DNA from 3 places in the Sanguibacter massiliensis genome. Region 3 is predicted to be linked to each of the others. Evidence: predicted binding sites of a transcription regulator. Region 3 holds the regulator's gene; each other region holds the start of a gene.
What was found. Region 3 encodes HrcA, which represses chaperone genes, less so after heat shock. Its sites were predicted from a motif close to TTNGCACTCGNNNNNNNCGAGTGCNAA; they were not measured.

Region 1 (3,267 bases), 1.2 Mb from region 3:
GACGAGGAGGCGCAGGACGTCGTCGCGGGTGTAGCGACGGTGCGACCCTGCCGAGCGTTCGGACGGGCCGAGCCCGTAGCGGCGGTCCCACGTGCGGAGCGTCGCGGGCGCGACACCCAGTCGCTTGGCGACGACGGCGACCGCGACGCCGGGCTTGGCTGCGCGGACGGCAGCGAGCTCGACGGGCGCGTCGGGGACGTCCACGGCGTCGTCGGCGACGCCTCGCTCACTGGTCATGACTCGATTCTGCCCAGCGTCGCGCAACCGCGCCAACCGGGGCGGAGCGCTTGCGGTCTGCCGCACGCGCCGGACGCCGGAACCGCGCCACCCCCCGGTCGCTGGCGCGATTCGTCGGCGCACCCCGCTCACGAAGCGTTGCACCGGACGGGACTTGAACAACTTCTGACCAAGTTGTAGCGTTCATGCAGCGCACGGGCCTCCGAGGGGGAGGGACACCAACGTGCGGAGGGGACCGGTCGCCTCGGCGGCCCGCAACAGAGGAGCTACTGACCATGACTGAGATCTCTCGTCTTCCTGGCCCTGTGATGGACCTGTGGGAGTGGCAGTACCAGGGCAGCTGCCGCGACGCTGACGACACCCTCTTCTTCCACCCCGAGGGTGAGCGCGGCAGCGCACGCCGTCGGCGTGCGGAGGCGGCCAAGGCCATCTGCCACTCGTGCCCGGTGCTCCAGCAGTGCCGTGAGCAGGCGCTCCGCATCCGCGAGCCGTACGGCGTCTGGGGCGGCCTCTCCGAGGACGACCGTGCCGCGATCCTCGCGGACCCGCGCCGCGCGCAGGCGGTCTGACACGTCTCCCCGGCGAACCCCGCACCCCCGGAAGGGTGCGGGGTTCGCCGCGTCCGGAGGAGGTCTGCGGCACCAGAGCGGAGCACTGACGCCACCGGACATCATCCGAGCGGGACCCCGAGCTGTCGGCGCACGCCCTCAATCCCGTGGATCGCGACCTCAGGACGCTCGGACGCGAGCCACGTCGCTCGGGTGAGCCGGTAGCGCCGTGCCTCGACGGCCTCCTCGCCGCGGGACGTGCGGTGCGCTCCGTTCGCGGCGTACCCGACCTTCTCGCTCACGCGCTGCGAGCGAGGGTTGTCGGCGAAGACCTCCGAGGTGACGTCGTGGGCCCCGAGACCGGCGAACGCCAGGTGGACGACTGCGCGCCGCATGCGCGTGCCGATGCCGCGTCCCTGGTGCTCGAGGCCGAGCCACGATCCCGTCTCGACGGTCCGGCGGACCGGGAAGCCGCGCGCGAAGACCGCCTGCATGCCGACGGGCTCACCACCGACGAGCACGGCGAGCTCGATGTTCCACGCGTCTGGCGAGAGCGCTGCGCGCGCACCCCAGTGGTAGGCGAGGAAGCCGTGTCGGACCGCAGCAGGATCGCCCTGCGTCCACGGGACGAGGAACGGCATGGCGTCCGGTGCGTGCACGCCTCGGACGGCGAGGTCGGCAAGCTGCAGGAGCAGGTCGTCGTCCGCGAAACGCAGCTCGAGGTCCCCCTCGGTGACGCGCAGGGCTGCGACGGGCCAGGCCTCGGTGAGCAGTGTCGTCGTCATGCCAGGACGCTACCGGTCCGCTCAGCGTCGGCACAAACAGATTGTCCGGAGACGACGGGACCCCGCCGCCCCACGAGGGGGCGACGGGGTCCGGCGCGTCGCTGGGCTGGGTTCAGCCGGCGACGACGGCGAGGATGTCGCGCACGGAGAGCACGAGGTACTCCTCGCCCGCGTACTTGACCTCGGTGCCGCCATACTTCGAGTAGATGACCTTGTCACCCACTGCGACGTCGAGCGGGATGCGGTTGCCCTTGTCGTCGACACGGCCGGGGCCGACAGCGAGGACCTCGCCCTCCTGCGGCTTCTCCTTGGCGGTGTCCGGGATGTAGAGACCGGAGGCGGTGGTCGTCTCAGCCTCGATCGCCTTGATGACGATCTTGTCCTCGAGCGGCTTGATGGGGACCGACACGTCGGACCTCCCCTTCACGTTGTGGCTACGGATGGATAGGGGTGGACGGGGTGTCACGGGCGCCGTCGCGGGGGTCGCACCGAGTCCTCGTCCCATCTCACGCGGAGATGTTGCAGCACCAAATCTAGGCCCGGGTTAGCACTCGGTCAACATGAGTGCCAGTTCAGTTGCCGGTGTCCGCCACGGGCGGACATCCCTGCGACTCGGCCGCTGAGCTGCGTGACGAGCTCAGCCGCCGAGCTGCGTGACGAGCGCCGTCGCGACCGAGAGATAGATGACGAGCCCCGTGCCGTCGACAAGAGTCGTGATGAGCGGCCCCGAGACGACCGCCGGGTCGACCCCGAACCTCCTCAGCACGAACGGCAGCGTCGACGCGAGCAACGCCGACCACAGGACGATGAGCACGACCGCGACCGACACCGTGAGCGCAATGTCCTGGCCGACCCCAAGCGTGAGCGCCCTCAGCCACGCGATCCCCGCGATGCACGCCGCGAGCATGACGCCCGTCGTCATCTCCTTGCGGAGGACCGCCCACAGGTGACGTCCCCGCACCTCGCCGAGCGCCATGGCCCGCACGAGCGTCGTCGTCACCTGCGTGCCCGTGTTCCCGCCCGTGCCGATGAGCAGCGGGATGAAGAACGTCAGCGCGACGACCGTCGCAAGCGTGTTCTCGAAGTGCCTGAGCACCGTGCCCGTGTACATCTCGGCGACGAAGAGCACCGCGAGCCAGCCGACGCGCCGTCGCCACAGGAGCCACGGCGTCGCCTCGAGGTACGGCACGTCGAGCGGCGTCGAGCCGCCCTGCCGGTCGGCGTCCTCGGTCGCCTCGGCGTCGGCGGCCGCGGCCGTCGTGGCCCGCAGGTCCGCGACGCTGAGGTCGTGCACGCTCCCGTCGGGCAGGGTGAGGCCGACGCGCGCGCGAGGATCCTCAAGCAGCGCCGCGAGCGCGACGTCGACCGTCGCGGCGGGAACGGCCGGAACGGTGGGAACAGCGGGAACGGTCGGGGTGGTGGTCTGGGAACGCATGCGTCCGCCTCTCCTCGGCCGGGCGCACGGCGGCGCCCGGGCTGCGGGTTCGTGGGCGGGGCGTCGGGGACGCCCGTCGTCGTGCGCGCACGGGGGGCACGCACGGGGCGACGGCAGGGTCGGTACGACCCTGGGCGCTCAGCGGGAGCGCACGGGCAGCGCACGGGGACGGGCCGTCGCAGGGGACGGAGAATGGCTGGGGGGCTCCACGACGGTCACCTCCTCGGTGCAGGGCTGCGGGCTGCAGGCCACCCCACCCTAG
Region 2 (3,267 bases), 2.4 Mb from region 3:
GACCCCGACGCCGACCGTCCCGCTCGCCCCGTCGTCCAGCCCGGGCTGCCGATCAGTGCCTACGGCGACAACGACCTCGATGCCCTCGCGCGCTGGATCGCGTCCGACGGCATCGTCCGCGACGAGCAGCAGCTCGCGGGAGCCCTGCGTGCCGAGCTCGGCGTCGTGCGCCGGTCCAACCGCGTCGACGCTGCCGTCTCCGCGGCGGTACGCAGACTCCTCGGACGATGACCGAGCCGACCGAGCCCGTCGAAGTTCCCGAGCCGACCGCACCCGTCGACGCGTCCGGGCCCGTCGACGTGCCCGAGCCGACCGAGCCTGTCGAGATGCCCGACGGAGCGCGGCCGCGTCGACGCCACCGTCGCGTCGTACGCCGGGGCACGGAGACGAGCACCGTCGCCGGGACGAGCGCGGACGAGCGCCCCGAGGGCTGGTCCGAGCCGGGCGCGACGCACCACGACGCCGACCTCCTGCGCGATCTGCCGCCCCACTGGGGCGGCGCAGGCTACCGCGACTAGCCGGCCCAACCTCGCCCCGGTCCCACGCCCAGACACAAGAATCCGCGCGGATGGCTGTTGGGAATAGCCATCCGCGCGGATTCCTGGCGTGGGTGGGCGCCACGCGGGGCGCACGCCCGCGTCAGGCCTGGGGCGTGCCCGGCTGGGGGGTGCCCGGCTGGGGGCCGGCGGCCTGGGCGCGGAGGAGGTCACGGATCTCCTCGAGGAGCTGGACGTCCTCGGCCTTGATCTCCGGCTCGGGCTCGAGGCCGCGCGCGCGACGCTCGGCGAGCTTGTTCATCGGCAGGACAATGAGGAAGTAGACGGCGGCGGCCACCGCGAGGAAGTTGATGATCGCGTCGAGGACGAGCCCGGGCCTGAAGACCGCATCGTTGATCTGGAAGCTGAGCGCGCTTGCGAGGCTCGTCGAGCCGAAGATCGCGGCGATGAGCGGGGTGATGATCGCGTCGACGATGTTCGTGACGATCTTGCCGAACGCGCCGCCGATGACGACCGCGACCGCGAGCTCGACGACGTTGCCCCGCGAAATGAAGTTCTTGAAGCCCTCAAAGATGTCCTTCATGGCGTTCCTCCTGCGCTGTGTCCGCTGTGTGCGGGCCGATCATCCCACGAGGACGACACTGAGGCTCCCCGACACAGCCGAGGCCGCGACCGTCGGCGCATCGTTCACCCGCACCGCGAGGAGCACGACGGGCTCCGCGGCCGGCGCCACGCCGAGCAAGCCGCCGTCGGACGGCGCCGCCGGCGCGGGGGAGGGCAGGACGAGCGCGCCGCGGGTGAGGACGCGCCCGTCCGTGACAACCGGCTCCCCGGACACGTCGGGCGCCGACGGCACGACGACGTCGACCCGCATCCCCGGGGCGAGGAGCGCTGCGACCTGCGGGTCCGCGAGCCGCACAGGCACGGCGGCCGAGCCGGGAGGGAGATCCGCGGTGCCGCGGACGAGCAGCTCGGCGCACAGGAACGTGCCCGCCCGCAGGCCGACCGCAGGGACGGCACCCACCGCGTCGCCCGGAACGGTGAGCGCGCACGGAGGTGACCCGGGGGCTGGGACGTCGACGCGCGTGAGGACAGCCGCGGTGAGCGGCTCACCTGCGGGAACGTCGCGCGCCAGCGCCACGACCTCACGGTGCGGGGGCGGCGGCGGGCTCGCGGCCGTGACGACGGCCGCAGCGAGCACGCCGAGGCCGACGCTCACGAGGACGCGGCGGCCGCGCCACGTGACGACACGGAGCGTGCGGGCCCGGCGGCTGCGCGCCACCGCACGAGCGTGCGTGCCAGGACGAGGGGAGCGGGTCATGCGCCGACGCTAGGCGAGACGCGCCGCTCCCGTCCGGGGCCAGTGGACGGGCACGCGCGCAGCGGGGCCTGTGGGCAGGAGGCCCAGACGCGTCAGGCGGCGCCCGTGGACGTCGACGTCGATGCGGGCTTCGCGGCAGGCTTCGCCGCCGGCGTCGAGACGCTCGACGACGAGCCCGAGCGCGAGTCGGTGCGGTAGAAGCCCGATCCCTTGAAGGTCACGCCCACCGTCGAGAAGATCTTGCGCAGCCGGCCCGAGCACTCGGGGCACACCGTGAGGGCGTCGTCCGCGAAGGACTGGTGGATGTCGAAGCTGTGACCGCACGCGGTGCACGTGTACGCGTAGGTGGGCACGGTTCTCTCTCCTTGCTCGAGGGGGCCGCGACGGGGCCGCCGCGGGCTGGCACTCCGTCGTTCCGAGTGCCAACTATACGTCGGACCGCCGCCGACGAGCCATGCGCCCCGTCACACGCCCTCGCTGCCGTCCCGGTGGACCACCCTGCCGTTGTCCGACGTCCGGACTAGGCTCGGCGCGTGCTCAGTCGCCTGTCCGCACCGCGCAAGGTGCTCCTCGCCGTCGTCACGCTGCTCGTCGTCGTTCTCGTCGCGACGACCGTCGCAGTCGTCGTCGTCGTGCGCAAGCCGTTCCCCGCGACCTCGGGCGAGGTGACGATGCCCGGCCTCGACGGAGCCGTCACCGTCGAGCGCGACGCCCGCGGCGTCCCCTACCTCACGGCGACGACGAGCGAGGACCTCTTCCGCGCGCAGGGCTACGTCCACGCGCAGGACCGCTTCTTCGAGATGGACTACCGCCGGCACGTCACCGCGGGCCGGCTCGCCGAGCTCGTCGGCGACAACCCCGACGCGATCGCCGCCGACCGCGTCGTGCGCACCTTCGGCTGGCGCCGCGTCGCCGAGCAGGAGTGGGACCTCCTCGAGCAGAGCACGCGCGACAACCTCACGGCCTACGCCGAGGGCGTCAACGCGTACCTCGCGGACCGCTCGCCCGCGGAGATCGCGCTCGAGTACACAGTGCTCGGCACCCGGGTCGACATCGTCGACCCCGAGCCGTGGCAGCCCGTCGACTCCGTCGCGTGGCTCAAGGCCATGGCCTGGGACCTCCGCGGCAACTTCGACGAGGAGCTCGAGCGCGCCGCCGCGTTCGGCACACTCCGCGACGTCACCGCCGTCGAGGCCCTGTTCCCCGCCTACCCCGACGACGCGAACGCCCCGATCCTCGACGCCGACGAGGCCGCCGCGACCCGCAGCGAGCGCCGCGCCGCCGCACCGAAGGACACCGGGGGCGGCACGGGCGGCGCGAGCCGCACCGCACCCGAGGACGGACTCCCGCTCGAGGACGCGGGCGTGCGCGCCGCCCTCGAGGCCGCGGCCGACGCGCTCGCAGCCGTCCCGCAGCAGGTCGGACGTGGCGAGGGCACGGGCTCCAACT
Region 3 (3,267 bases):
CGGCAGGGGTGTTCGCGGCCGGTTTCGGCGGCGGCTTCTTCCTTCTCGTCGTGCTCAGCGTCGTCCTCGGGTTGCTCGCGGAGGCCGGGCAGATCAACGCGTCGCTCGTCGTCACGCGCACCGGCCGGGTGGAGATCGGCGACTTCTTCAAGATCCCCAACCTCGGTCAGGTCCTGCTCGCGTCGCTCGTCCTCGTCCTGGCAGCGGCGATCACGGCGATCACCATCATCGGACCGCTCGTCGTCATGTTCTTCGGTCTCTTCGCGCTCCACTTCGTCATGGACAAGGGCATGGGCGCGATCGACGCGATCAAGGCGAGCATCGATGTCGTCAAGAAGAACCTCGGCTCAGCCATCCTGCTCACGATTGTCGTCTCGATCGTCTCCGCAGCGGGCAGCATCGTGCTTGTCGGATCGCTTGTGACGACCCCGATCGCGCTCGTCGCACTCGCGTTCGCCTACCGCCGCGTCATCGGCGAGCAGCCCGCCTGACGTTCCCGTCCGCGTGGCCCGTCGGCCCGGCACCCCGTCCGCGGGGCGCCGGGCCGCCGGCGTTCGAGGGGTGCGTCAGCCCGTGGGCTCGGTGACAAAGTCGATGAGTTCCTCGACGCGTCCGATGAGCGCGGGCTCGAGGTCCGTCCACGAGCGGACGGTTCCGAGGATCCGCTTCCAGCCGTGGGCGACATCGGCCTGGTCGGCGTGCGCCCAGCCGAGGTGGCGGAGGATCCCGACTTTCCACTCGACGGAACGATCGATGCGCGGCCAGGCCTCGAGCCCGACGCGTGCGGGCTTCACGGCCTCCCACACGTCGACGTAGGGGTGCCCGACGACCCTCACGGTGCCGGCGGGCGCGAGGCGCAGGACGGCGTCGGCGACGCGCTGCTCCTTGGAGCCTGCGACGAGGTGGTCGACGAGCACGCCGAGCCGGCGGGTGCGGTCGGGTGCGAAGTCGCGGACGTAGGCCTCGAGGTTGTCGACGCCGTCGAGGAGCTCGACGACGACGCCCTCGACGCGCAGGTCGTCGCCCCAGACCTTCTCGACGAGCTCGGCGTCGTGGCGTCCTTCGACGAGGATGCGCGAGCCGCGGGCGACGCGCGCCTGGGCGCCGCGGACGGCGACCGAGCCTGATGCGGTGCGTGTCGGGGCGGCGGGGGCGCGCGAGGTGACGGGCGCCTCGAGGATCACGGGCGCACCGTCGATCCAGAAGCCGGGGCCGAGCGGGAACGTGCGGGTGCGGCCGCGGGAGTCCTCGAGCTCGACGACGTGCATGCCGCCGGACTTCTCGACGCGGATGACGGCGCCGACCCAGCCGGTCGTCACCTCCTCGACAACCGTCCCGCGCTCGGCGGCGACGGGGCGCGCGGCGGGGCGGCGCCGGTGGTGGGTCGTGGGGTCGCCCCCGAGGACGTCGGATCCGTAGCGGTCGTGCATCCCGACACCTTAAGGCGGTGCAGTCGGCCAGCAGGGGAGCGTCGGGTGTGTGGCGTGCGTCGCTGACCGTCTGCGCCCGGACGCGGGTAGGATTGGCACTCGGACCCTGAGAGTGCGAATCTCCTGGGTGTGAGAGCTGAGGGAGGAGCATGATGTCGACGCACGGGACGGCCGCGGACCGCCGCCTCGACGTGCTCCGCGCGATCGTCGAGGACTACGTGACGACGCGCGAGCCCGTCGGCTCGCGCGTGCTCGCCGAGAGGCACCGCCTCGGTGTCTCGCCCGCGACGATCCGCAACGATATGGCTGTCCTCGAGGAGGAGGGCCTCATCGCGCAGCCGCACACGTCGGCCGGGCGTGTGCCGACGGACAAGGGCTACCGCCTTTTCGTCGACCGCCTCGCCGAGGTCAAGCCGCTCTCGCAGCCCGAGCGCCGCGCGATTACGTCGTTCCTCGACGGTGCGGTCGACCTCGACGACGTCATCGTCCGTGCTTCGCGCCTCCTCGCGCACCTCACTCAGCAGGTCGCCGTCGTCCAGTACCCGTCGTTGCGACGGTCGGGGCTGCGTCACCTCGAGCTCGTGCCCGTCGAGGGCTCACGCCTGCTCGTCGTCGTCATCACCGACACGGGCCGCGTCGTGCAGCGCACGCTCGAGCTGTCGTCCGACGTCGACGAGGAGTCGCTCGCACGCCTGCGGGCGCGCCTCAACGCGGCGTGCCTCGGCCGGCGGCTCCCCGAGATGCGCACCGCGCTCGAGTCGCTCCCGGAGCAGTTCGTCCCTGAGGAACGGCCGCTCCTCCGCGAGATCTCCGACCTTCTCGTCCACACGCTCGGCCTCGAGTCCGGCGAGCGCATCGTCCTCGCGGGGACGTCGAACCTCGCGCGTTCCGGGATGCGGTTCGAACATGCGCTGCGGCCCGTGCTCGAGGCGCTCGAGGAGGAGGTTGTGCTGCTCGGGCTCCTCACGGAGATGACCGAGGATTCCGCGGGCGTCGCGGTGCGCATCGGTCACGAGATGCCGCACGTCGGCCTCTCCGAGACGTCGGTCGTCACGGCGGGCTACGGCGCCGAGGGTGACGCGGTCGCGCTCCTCGGTTCGATCGGCCCGACCCGCATGGACTATCCGCAGACGATCGCCGCGGTGCGCGCGGTCGCGCGCTACCTCACCCGCATCATCACGACGTGACCGGGCCGGCGCGAGCCGCCGTCCCCTGACCGTTCCACCCACCACCAGGAAGAACCCCTGTGACGGACTACTACGAGATCCTCGGTGTGCCGAGAGACGCGACGCAGGACCAGATCAAGAAGGCGTACCGGAAGCTCGCGCGCGAGCTCCACCCGGACGTCGCCGGCGAGGAGGGCGCGGACCGCTTCAAGGATGTGACGCGCGCCTACGAGGTGCTCGGCACGGCGGAGAAGCGCCAGGCTTACGACATGGGCACGGATCCGTCGGCGCCGGGTGGCGGCCAGGCGGGCGGCTTCGGTTTCCAGGACATCTTCGAGACGTTCTTCGGTGGTGGTCAGGCCCAGCGCGGCCCCGTGCCGCGCACGCGGCGCGGCCAGGACGCGCTCCTGCGCCTCGACATCGACCTTGCGGAGGCCGCGTTCGGGGCTCGCAAGGAAGTGACGATCGACACCGCGCGCGTGTGCTCGACGTGCGGCGGCGCGTGCACGCGGCCCGGCACGTCCGTCCAGACGTGCGTCGTGTGCCAGGGCCGTGGCTCGGTCCAGCGTGTCGCGCGCTCGTTCCTCGGCCAGGTCATGACGACGCAGCCGTGCGCGGCGTGCCAGGGGCACGGCACGACGATCCCCGAGCCGTGCGTCGACTGCGCGGGC

Region 1: the regulator HrcA is predicted to act here: its motif matches at 2,115-2,141, upstream of groES (co-chaperone GroES).
Region 2: the regulator HrcA is predicted to act here: its motif matches at 2,218-2,244, upstream of C1729_RS12320 (FmdB family zinc ribbon protein).

The regions. Positions count from the first base shown of each region.
Region 1 covers NZ_LT964979.1:1,510,404-1,513,670, forward strand. Annotated here, with positions in the region: gene C1729_RS07000 (MerR family transcriptional regulator) at 1-237, opposite strand, end outside; gene C1729_RS07005 (WhiB family transcriptional regulator) at 513-806, shown strand; gene C1729_RS07010 (GNAT family N-acetyltransferase) at 908-1,570, opposite strand; gene groES (co-chaperone GroES) at 1,683-1,979, opposite strand; gene C1729_RS07020 (magnesium transporter) at 2,208-3,005, opposite strand.
Region 2 covers NZ_LT964979.1:2,660,137-2,663,403, forward strand. Annotated here, with positions in the region: gene C1729_RS12300 (hypothetical protein) at 1-231, shown strand, start outside; gene C1729_RS12305 (hypothetical protein) at 228-518, shown strand; gene mscL (large conductance mechanosensitive channel protein MscL) at 640-1,080, opposite strand; gene C1729_RS12315 (RcpC/CpaB family pilus assembly protein) at 1,120-1,818, opposite strand; gene C1729_RS12320 (FmdB family zinc ribbon protein) at 1,911-2,171, opposite strand; gene C1729_RS12325 (penicillin acylase family protein) at 2,352-3,267, shown strand, end outside.
Region 3 covers NZ_LT964979.1:283,998-287,264, forward strand. Annotated here, with positions in the region: gene C1729_RS01275 (hypothetical protein) at 1-491, shown strand, start outside; gene C1729_RS01280 (DUF3097 domain-containing protein) at 567-1,430, opposite strand; gene hrcA (heat-inducible transcriptional repressor HrcA) at 1,580-2,617, shown strand; gene dnaJ (molecular chaperone DnaJ) at 2,677-3,267, shown strand, end outside.